Regions from separate parts of the Saccharothrix sabaoui genome, predicted to be linked through region 3. Evidence: riboswitches for the same ligand, from Rfam matches in the RefSeq annotation. Region 3 holds a riboswitch; each other region holds the start of a gene.
What was found. Region 3 has a riboswitch for glycine ahead of gcvH (glycine cleavage system protein GcvH). Riboswitches for the same ligand answer to the same signal wherever they lie in the genome.
Positions count from the first base shown of each region.

Region 1: linked by a shared signal. The riboswitch ahead of gcvT (glycine cleavage system aminomethyltransferase GcvT) and the one ahead of gcvH (glycine cleavage system protein GcvH) in region 3 are both predicted to bind glycine.
Region 2: linked by a shared signal. The riboswitch ahead of gcvP (aminomethyl-transferring glycine dehydrogenase) and the one ahead of gcvH (glycine cleavage system protein GcvH) in region 3 are both predicted to bind glycine.

Region 1 is NZ_JBPKJK010000001.1:145,771-149,038, reverse strand. It holds gene glyA (serine hydroxymethyltransferase) at 1-862, opposite strand, end outside; gene gcvT (glycine cleavage system aminomethyltransferase GcvT) at 892-1,992, opposite strand; glycine riboswitch at 2,103-2,197, opposite strand; glycine riboswitch at 2,199-2,289, opposite strand; gene ACR807_RS00480 (DUF3817 domain-containing protein) at 2,356-2,658, opposite strand; gene ACR807_RS00475 (hypothetical protein) at 2,674-3,075, opposite strand; gene ACR807_RS00470 (helix-turn-helix transcriptional regulator) at 3,202-3,268, opposite strand, start outside.
Region 2 is NZ_JBPKJK010000087.1:29,398-32,665, forward strand. It holds gene gcvP (aminomethyl-transferring glycine dehydrogenase) at 1-1,674, opposite strand, end outside; glycine riboswitch at 1,828-1,918, opposite strand; gene ACR807_RS24885 (MerR family transcriptional regulator) at 2,110-2,676, opposite strand; gene ACR807_RS24890 (hypothetical protein) at 3,154-3,268, shown strand, end outside.
Region 3 is NZ_JBPKJK010000226.1:1,640-4,907, reverse strand. It holds gene ald (alanine dehydrogenase) at 228-1,334, opposite strand; glycine riboswitch at 1,531-1,621, shown strand; gene gcvH (glycine cleavage system protein GcvH) at 1,746-2,126, shown strand; gene ACR807_RS38550 (L-serine ammonia-lyase) at 2,130-3,268, shown strand, end outside.

The DNA.
Region 1 (3,268 bases), on a different contig from region 3:
GCCGGTCGGCGAACTCGGGCGACGCGGCGTGCTTGAACGCCACCGCCTTGCCCGCGATCACGTGCTCCAGCGGACCGCCCTGCTGACCGGGGAACACCGCCGAGTTGATCTTCTTGGCGAGGTCGGCCTCGTTGGTCAGGATCACGCCGCCGCGCGGGCCGCCGAGCGTCTTGTGCGTGGTCGTCGTCACGACGTGCGCGTGCGGCACCGGGCTCGGGTGCAGGCCCGCCGCCACCAGGCCGGCGAAGTGCGCCATGTCGACCATCAGGTACGCGCCCACCGAGTCGGCGATGCGGCGGAACTCGGCGAAGTCCAGCTGCCGCGGGTAGGCCGACCAGCCCGCCACGATCAGCTTCGGCTTCGCCTCCTGCGCCAGCCGCTCGACCTCGGCCATGTCGACCCGGCCGTCGGCCTCCGACACGTGGTAGGGCACGACGTTGTAGAGCTTGCCGGAGAAGTTGATCCGCATGCCGTGCGTCAGGTGCCCGCCGTGCGCCAGGTCCAGGCCCAGGATCGTGTCGCCCGGCTGGAGCAGGGCGAACATCGCGCACGCGTTGGCCTGCGCGCCCGAGTGCGGCTGCACGTTGGCGAAGCCCGCCCCGAACAGCCCCTTGACCCGCTCGATCGCCAGCCGCTCGATGACGTCGACGTTCTCGCAGCCGCCGTAGTAGCGCCGGCCGGGGTAGCCCTCGGCGTACTTGTTCGTCAGCACCGAGCCCTGCGCCTGGAGCACCGACACCGGCGTGAAGTTCTCCGAGGCGATCATCTCCAGCGTGCTCTGCTGCCGGTGCAGCTCGGCGGCGACGGCGTCCGCGACCTCCGGGTCGAACTCCGCGAGGGAGGTGTTGAAGTGCTCGGACATGGGATCTCTCTCCTAGTCAGCTCGGGCGGTCAGCTCGGGCGCTTGTAGAACGGCAGCGCGACGACCTCGACGGGCTCGCGCTTGCCGCGGACGTCGACGGACAGCTCGGTGCCGGGCTCGGCGTGCCCCTCGGCCACGTAGGCCATGGCCACCGAGTAGCCCAGGGTCGGCGACAGCGCGCCGCTGGTCACCTCGCCGATCGGGGTGCCCCCCGCGTCCAGCACGGGGTAGCCGTGCCGGGGGGCGCGGCGGGAGGTGGTCTTCAGGCCGACGAGGACCTGGCGCACGCCCTCGGCCGCGGTGGCGGCCAGGGCGTCGCGGCCGACGAAGTCGCCCGGCTTGTCGAGCTTCACCACGCGGCCCAGGTTGGCGTGGAACGGGGTGCGGTCCCGGCCCAGCTCGTTGCCGTACAGCGGCATCCCGGCCTCCAGGCGCAGGGTGTCGCGGCAGCCGAGCCCGGCGGGCCTGAGGTCGTGCTCCCGGCCGGCCTCCAGCAGCGCCCGCCACACGTGCGCGGCGTCGTCCGGGGCGGTGAACAGCTCGAAGCCGTCCTCGCCGGTGTAGCCGGTGCGGGCGAGCAGCACGGGCCTGCCCGCCACCTCGGTCGGGTAGGAGGCGTAGTACTTCACCCCGGCCAGGTCGGTCGGGGTGAGGCCGGCCAGGATCTCGGTGGACCGCGGCCCCTGCACGGCGAGCAGCGCGTAGTCGGTGGAGCGGTCCTCGACGGTGGTGTCGAAGCCCTTCGCCCGCTCGACCAGCGCCTCGAACACGACGGCCGCGTTGGACGCGTTGGCCACGACCAGGTACTCCTGGTCACCCGTGCGGTAGACGATCAGGTCGTCGACGACGCCGCCGTCGGCCTCGCAGATCATCGTGTACCGGGCGCGTCCCACGCCGATCGCCGACGCGTGGCCGACCAGGGCGTGGTCCAGCGCGGCGCCCGCACCCGGCCCGGTCAGCACGATCTCGCCCATGTGCGTCAGGTCGAACAGGCCCGCCGAGGTGCGCACCGCGCGGTGCTCGGCCAGCTCGCTGTCGTAGCGCAGCGGCATCCGCCAGCCCGCGAAGTCGGTGAACAGTGCGCCCAGGGCCTCGTGCTCGGCGTGCAGGGGCGTGCGTCGGCTTTCCATCAGGCGGGGTCCTCCCAGGGTGCGGGCATGCCGGTAGCGCCGACCGGTCGGGTCGGCGGGCACGGGTGAAGGGTGACACGGTCCATCGGAGACTCCTCGTCGAAGAAGCCTCCCCCTCTGTCATGAGCCTGAGAGCTTCGCCGCTGCCGGTGAGCGGCTTGCACCGTGGGCGAGGCGCACCGGGTGCGCCTGCTTTCCAGAGTTGCCTTCGTCGGGCGGTAGCTGTGCCTGAGAGATTCCGGGGAGGAGTTGCTCCTTCGGCGCCCCGACTGGTGGGGACTCTCCCGCGCGACATCGACGGCCGTGTTCAGTTGGTACCGCCAGACGCTAGATGTGCCTGGTGGCCGGGGTCAACCCGCCGCGTCACAGGGCTTTCTCGGCCCGGACGCTCTCCACGACCTTGCGCTCGGCGTAGAACGACACGAACGGGACGGTGCCGGCCAGCAGGACGAGCACCGTGGCCTTGATCGACCAGCGCGCCTTGAGGGCGAGGTCGACGGTGAGCACCAGGTAGATGGCGTAGAGGAAGCCGTGGACGGGGCCGACGACCCTCATCATGGTCTCGGTGCCGCCCGCGTACTTGGCGATCATGGCGACCACGAGCAGCAGCAGGCCGACGCCGACCACGTAAGCCATGAACCGGAACCTGGTCAACGCGCCGCTCATCGCCCTACCCTCACCTCACCGCTGGTCCCGCGCGTGGAGCTGGGCGAGCATGCGGTTGTAGGCCGCCAACTCGTCGTCCTCGTCGTCGCGCGCGGGTGTTCCGACGGGGTCAACGGTAACGACCGGCGCCGGCGGCTCGGCCACCGGCTCCCGGGTACCCCCGTCGGGGGTGACCTCGGTCTCCCCGGCGGTCCCCTCGGCCCGGCGCTGGGCGTCCAGCCTGCGGATGCGCCACACCATGAACGCCGGGAACAGGCCGAACAGGGGCCACTGGAACACGTAGCCGAGGTTCTGGAACGTGCCGCCCGCCTGGGAGAAGCGCTCCCACTGCCAGTAGGCGAGACCGCAGCACACGACCAGCGCGGCCACGCAGACAGCGGCGATGGCGACGCGCTTGGGGGTGATGAGGCCGTGCACACCTCAAGGGTACTTCGCGGGAGCTGAGAGCCCCCTCGGGCCGGGGCTCCCCACGCGGGAGCCCGCCCCTCACGGGCGTTGGGCCCCTCGACCTCAGGAGCCCGCCCGACTCTTCGTCGATCCGGACTAGGCGACGCCGTCCCGGCGTTGCCTCTGCAACCTGGCCACGCACCAGGCTGCCGCACTGCCCCGA
Region 2 (3,268 bases), on a different contig from region 3:
CCACCGCTCCAGGTCGGAGACGATGGAGAGCAGGCCGGCGGCGTCCTCGACGGGCGCGAACGGGTGCAGCTCGGCGAACTCGGGCCAGGTGACGGGTTCCATCTCGGCCGTGGCGTTGAGCTTCATCGTGCACGACCCGAGCGGGATCATGCTGCGGTCGAGCGCGACGTCCTTGTCCGACAGCGACCGCAGGTAGCGCAGCAGCGCGGTCTCCGAGCGGTGCGAGTGGAACACCGGGTGGGTCAGGTAGTCGGTGGTGCGGCGCAGGTCGGCGGGGATGCCGTCGGCGGTGTCGGCGTCCAGGGCGTCCACGTCGGGGACGGTCACGCCGAACGCCCGCCACACCAGGTGCAGGTGCTCGCGGGTGGTGGTCTCGTCGCACGCGATCGACACGACGTCCTCGTCGACCCGCCACAGGTTGACGCCCAGCTCGCGGGCGGCGGCGACGACCTCGGCCGCCCGGCCCTCCACGCGCGCCCGGACGGTGTCGAAGAACTCGCCGTGCACGACCTCGACGCCCGCCTCGCACAGCCCGGCGGCGAGCACCGTGGCCATCCGGTGCGCGCGGGTCGCGATGGCCTTCAGGCCCTCGGGGCCGTGGTAGACGGCGTACATGGAGGCCATGACGGCCAGCAGGACCTGCGCGGTGCAGATGTTGCTGGTGGCCTTCTCGCGGCGGATGTGCTGCTCGCGGGTCTGGAGCGCGAGGCGGTAGGCGAGCGAGCCGTCCGCGTCGACGGACACGCCGACGAGCCGGCCGGGCAGCTGCCGCTCCAGGCCCTGCCGGACGGCCATGTAGCCGGCGTGCGGCCCGCCGAACCCGACGGGCACGCCGAAGCGCTGGGTGGTGCCGACGACGACGTCCGCGCCGATCTCGCCGGGCGGGCGCAGCAGCGTCAGCGCCAGCAGGTCGGCGGCGACGACGGCCTGCGCGCCCGCCTTGTGCACCTCGGCGATCAGGGCCTCGTGGTCGCGGACCACGCCGGACGCGCCGGGGTAGGACAGCAGCACGCCGAAGAAGTCGCCGCCCAGGCCGAGGCCCTCCAGGCCCTGCGACAGGTCGGCGACGACGACCTCGATGCCCAGCGGCTCGGCGCGGGTCTCGATGACGGCGAGGGTCTGCGGCAGCGTGTCGGCGTCCACGACGAACCTGGCGGACTTGGACCTGCCCGCCCGGCGCACGAGCGTCATGCCCTCGGCGGCGGCGGTGGACTCGTCCAGCATGGACGCGTTGGCCAGCGGCAGGCCGGTGAGGTCGCCGACCACCGTCTGGAAGTTGAGGAGGGCTTCGAGGCGGCCCTGGGAGATCTCGGGCTGGTACGGCGTGTACGCGGTGTACCAGGCGGGGCTCTCCAGCACGTTGCGGCGGATCACCGGCGGGGTGGTCGTGCCGTAGTAGCCGAGGCCGATCATCTGCGTCATCGGCCGGTTGCGGGAGGCCAGCGCGCGCAGCTCGGCCAGCGCCTCGGTCTCGGTGGCGGGCGCGGGCAGGTCCAGCACCAGGTCGCGCTCGCGGATCGAGTCGGGCACGGCGCGCTGCGCCAGTTCCTCCAGGGAGCCGACGCCGATGACGTCGAGGATGCGGGCCAGCTCGGCGGGCCGCGGGCCCACGTGCCGGTCGGCGAACGGGGTGCCGTGCTCGAGAGCGGCGAGGGGGATGCGGTCCTGCGTCATAAAGGCGCCTCCAGGGCTACGGGCACACTCCGGCCGTTGCCCTCCCCCTCTGTCTTCTGCCCGGCGCCGGGCGCCTGAGAGCTTCACCCGGACTGCTCGACCGGGCTTGCACCGTCGGCGGGGTCGGTTGCCCGACCCGCTTTCCAGAGGCGTCTCACCCGCGCGGTCCTTGCGCCTGAGAGGTTCCGGGGAGGATTTGCTCCTTCGGCGCCGAGACTGGCTCGGACTCTCCCGCACGGGATAAAGCGACTGCTCGCGAATCGTACCCGGCGGGGGTGCCGCCGGTACCGCCGGCGCGACGTGGATCTCACCGGTTTGCCCGCCGCGGAGGTGGGTACCCGCGCACCGCTACCCGTGGGCCCGCCGCGGGCCGAGTCGTCGTCGGTTGTCGACCGCCGGTCGCCCGCGGTCGGCGGTCCGGGTGCGCGGGGGGGCTCAGCCGATGGCGCGGGTGCGGCGGCGGCGGGACAGCTCGTCGTCGGACGGCCCCACGACCTCGGCGCCGTCGGCCCGTTCGGCGGGGAACTCGTGGATCGTGCCGCTGATCTCCCGCATGGCGCCGCTGACCGCGATGCCGAACACGCCCTGACCGCCCTGGAGCAGGTCGACGACCTCCTCGGGCGAGGTGCACTCGTAGACCGTGGTGCCGTCGCTGAACAACGTGATCCGGGCCAGGTCCTGCACGCCGCGGCGGCGCAGGTGGTCGACCGCGACCCGGATGTTCTGGAGCGAGACGCCGGTGTCCAGGAGCCTTTTGACGACCTTCAGGACGAGGATGTCCTTGAACGAGTAGAGCCGCTGGCTGCCGGAGCCGTGCGCACTCCTTATGGTCGGGTTGACCAGCTCCGTGCGTGCCCAGTAGTCGAGCTGGCGGTAGGTGATTCCCGCGATCTGGCACGCGGCGGGGCCGCGGTACCCGACGAGTTCGTCCGGCAGCGAGGAGTCCGGGAACAGTTCACCCTGTTCTCCGGTTCCCGCCCGGATGGGCGCTTCCTCGACCACGCCTGCCTCCCCTCGGTCCGGTCACGACGACCGGCGACCAACGTGAAGCCGCCCCGGTGCCCGAATCACACCGTGGCAATTCACCTGAGCTCGACGGTAAGACCGCCTAGGGGGCAGGTCAACGCGACGCGCTGAGCGTGTCTTGTCTCAAGCTGAGGTTGAGGTTGAGAGATACCCTCGTCGTAAGCCATTTGGGTGACGTTTAGTGATCGTTTAGCTGAAGAACGCTGACGTTGTGTAATCCGAAGGTGTGACACCAGGGGGTGGCACGGAGGGTTGATCCACAACTCACCGCACACGCCTGCGAGGGGCCCGTCCCGGCGCGGGGCCGGCGGCGCGGCCCCTCGCAGGTGTCACCGGTGGGGTAAACGCGGACAGCCGGTCGCGGGGGCGGCGGTGAGCGCGGAACCCGGTGCCGTGCCGGCGGCGCGGCGCGGTGCGGCTCGGTGCGGGCGCCCCGGACAGCACCAAGACCGGATGAGCACCACCACGGCTGCGGCCAACGCGGTCACGGCCACCACCGCCGAACCAGGCGCCACCGCCGAACCGGCCACCACCGCCGAACCGGGCACCACCAAGCCGTGCCCGACAC
Region 3 (3,268 bases):
GTTACCCGGGTAATTCACTCATTAGCTTGAACGTCGGCAACTCCGCGTGGCCGGCGGGGCGTGTGATGTGGGCCGGACCGGTGGGCCCGCTGGGCAGGGAGCCCGGTTCCCCGCTAACATTGGGACGCGGCCCGCTCCCAGTGACCCCCAGGCTGGTTGAGCGGGCCGCCTCGTACGACGAGGGCCCCGCTCACAGCACGTGAGCGGGGCCCCCTCTGTTTTCCGGATCAGATCTCGGGCGCGGTGAACGCCAGGTCGTGCGCCTCGGCCACCGGCGCGTTGGTCAGCAGGCCCGCGTGGGTGTTGAGGCCGAGCGCCAGCGACGCGTCCGCGCGCAGCGCCTCCCGCCAGCCCCGGTCGGCCAGCGCGACCGCGTGCGGCAGGGTCACGTTGGTCAGCGCGTAGGTCGAGGTGCGCGGCACCGCGCCGGGCATGTTCGCGACGCAGTAGAACACCGAGTCGTGCACCTGGTAGGTCGGGTCGGCGTGCGTGGTCGGCCGGGAGTCGGCGAAGCAGCCGCCCTGGTCGATCGCGATGTCCACCAGCACCGAACCGGGCTTCATGTCGGCGACCAGCTCGTTGGTCACGAGCTTCGGCGCCTTCGCGCCGGGCACCAGCACCGCGCCGATGACCAGGTCGGCCTCGCGCACGGCCTGCTCGACCGCGTACCGGTTCGACGTGACGGTGCGCAGGCGGCCCTGGTAGAGGGCATCGATGTGTCGCAGCCGGTCGACGTTGGTGTCCAGGATCTCCACGTCCGCGCCCATGCCCGCGGCGATCACGGCCGCGTTCAGGCCCGCCACGCCGCCGCCGATCACGACCACGCGCGCCGGGTGCACGCCGGGCACGCCGCCGGGCAGCACGCCCCGGCCGCCGGACGGCTTCATCAGCGAGAACGCGCCCACCTGCGGCGCGAGGCGACCCGCGACCTCGGACATCGGCGCGAGCAGCGGCAGGGCGCCGTTCGGGGTCTGCACGGTCTCGTAGGCGATGGCCGTGGTGCCGGAGGCCAGCAGCGCCTCGGTCAGCGGCCGGTCGGCGGCCAGGTGCAGGTAGGTGAACAGGACCTGGCCCTCGCGCAGCCGCGGGTACTCCTCGGCGACCGGCTCCTTGACCTTGAGCACCAGCTCGCCCTCGGACCACACGTCGTCGGCCCCGGCGAGCACCTTGGCGCCCGCGGCCGCGTACTCCTCGTCCGTGATCGCCGAGCCGAGGCCCGCGCCGGCCTCGACGAACACCTCGTGACCGCGTGACGCCAGCTCGTGGGCGCCCGCCGGGGTCAGCGCGACGCGGTACTCGTGGTTCTTGATCTCCCGGGGGACTGCGATCCGCACGGTGGGCTCCTTCGGCTGTCGTGTTCGCCAAAGGTCGGGTACCCGGGGCGCGGTGTCATCGTGCGCGCGGAACCAAGGAGGACGGGTCCGGTTGTGCCGGCGGAACAAGTCGTGCGGCGCGTTGACACCCGTCCGGGCCGGCACCTAGCGTGCGGGTCACCCAACTGAACATCGGCCGCGGCGCCTCGACGGCGCCGGAACCCGCGCGGGAGAGACCTCGTTCGTTCGAGGCGCCGAAGGAGCAAGTCCCCCGCACACTCTCAGGCAGCGAGAACCGCGCGCGGTGAGGCGACTCTGGAAAGCGCACCCTCGTCCGAGGGGGCGCACCCACGGTGCAAGCCGCGCGCGCGGCGAAGCTCTCAGGTCCCAGGACAGAGTGGGGGTGGACCTTCACCACCAGGGAGCGCTGACGTGACCTTTCCGGAGAACCTGCTGTACACGCCCGAGCACGAGTGGGTCGACTGGGCGCCGGGCACCCGGGAGCCCGTGTCGGTCGGGATCACCTCGTACGCGACCGAGTCGCTGGGCGACGTCGTGTTCGTCGAGCTGCCCGCCGTCGGCACGCGGGTCGCGTCCGGCGAGGTGTGCGGCGAGCTGGAGTCCACCAAGTCGGTGAGCGACCTGTACGCGCCGGTCAGCGGCGAGGTCGTGGAGGTCAACACGGCGGCGGTCGACGACCCGTCGTTGATCAACAACGACCCGTACGGCGGCGGCTGGCTGTTCAAGGTGGCCGTCGAGGACGCCACCGGGCTGCTGACCGCCGCGAAGTACGCGGAACTGACCGAGGGCTGATCCGTGGCGATCAGCGTGTTCGACCTGTTCTCCGTGGGCATCGGTCCGTCGAGTTCGCACACGGTCGGGCCGATGCGCGCGGCGACGATGTTCGTGGACCGCCTGGGTGCACGAACGAGTTCAGTCGACCGAGTGCACGTGGAGCTGTTCGGGTCACTCGGAGCAACCGGCCACGGGCACGGCAGCCCGAAGGCCGTCCTGCTCGGCCTGGAGGGCCACAAGCCCGAGGAGGTCGACCCGGTGGCGGCGTCCGCGCGGGTCGAGGAGGTCCGGGCGACCGGGCGGTTGCGGCTCGGCGGCGTCCACGAGATCGCGTTCACCGAGGACACCGACCTCGTCATGCACCGGCGCAAGTCGTTGCCGCTGCACCCCAACGGGATGCGCTTCGAGGCGTTCTCCGGGTCGTCGCCGGTCGACTCGGCCGTCTACTACTCGGTGGGCGGCGGGTTCGTGGTCGACGAGACCGCGTCCGGCACCGACCGGATCAAGCCGGACAGCACGCCGGTCGCGCACCCGTTCCGCAGCGGGGACGAGCTGCTCGCGCGGACCCGGGAGACCGGGCTGCCGATCAGCGGCCTGATGCTGGACAACGAGCGGTCGTGGCGGTCGGAGGAGGAGATCCGGTCCGGCCTGCTCCACATCTGGCAGGTCATGCAGGAGTGCGTGGAGCACGGCTGCACGGAGACCGGCGAACTGCCCGGCGGCCTCAAGGTGCGGCGGCGGGCGGCCGAGATGAGGTCCCGGCTGGCCGCCGAGCACTACGCCACCGACCCGCTGCGGGTGATGGACTGGGTGACCCTGTTCGCGCTGGCGGTGAACGAGGAGAACGCCGCGGGCGGTCGCGTCGTCACCGCCCCCACCAACGGCGCGGCCGGCATCGTGCCCGCGGTGCTGCACTACTACGCGAGGTTCGTGCCGGGCGCGTCCGACGACGGCGTGGTGCGGTTCCTGCTCACGGCGGGCGCGATCGGCGTGCTGTTCAAGGAGAACGCGTCGATCTCCGGCGCCGAGGTCGGCTGCCAGGGCGAGGTCGGCTCGGCCTGCTCCATGGCCGCCGGCGGTCTGGCGGAGGTGCTCGGCGGCACGCCGGAGCAGGTCGAGAACGCGGCCGAGATCGCGATGGAGCACAACCTCGGGCTGAC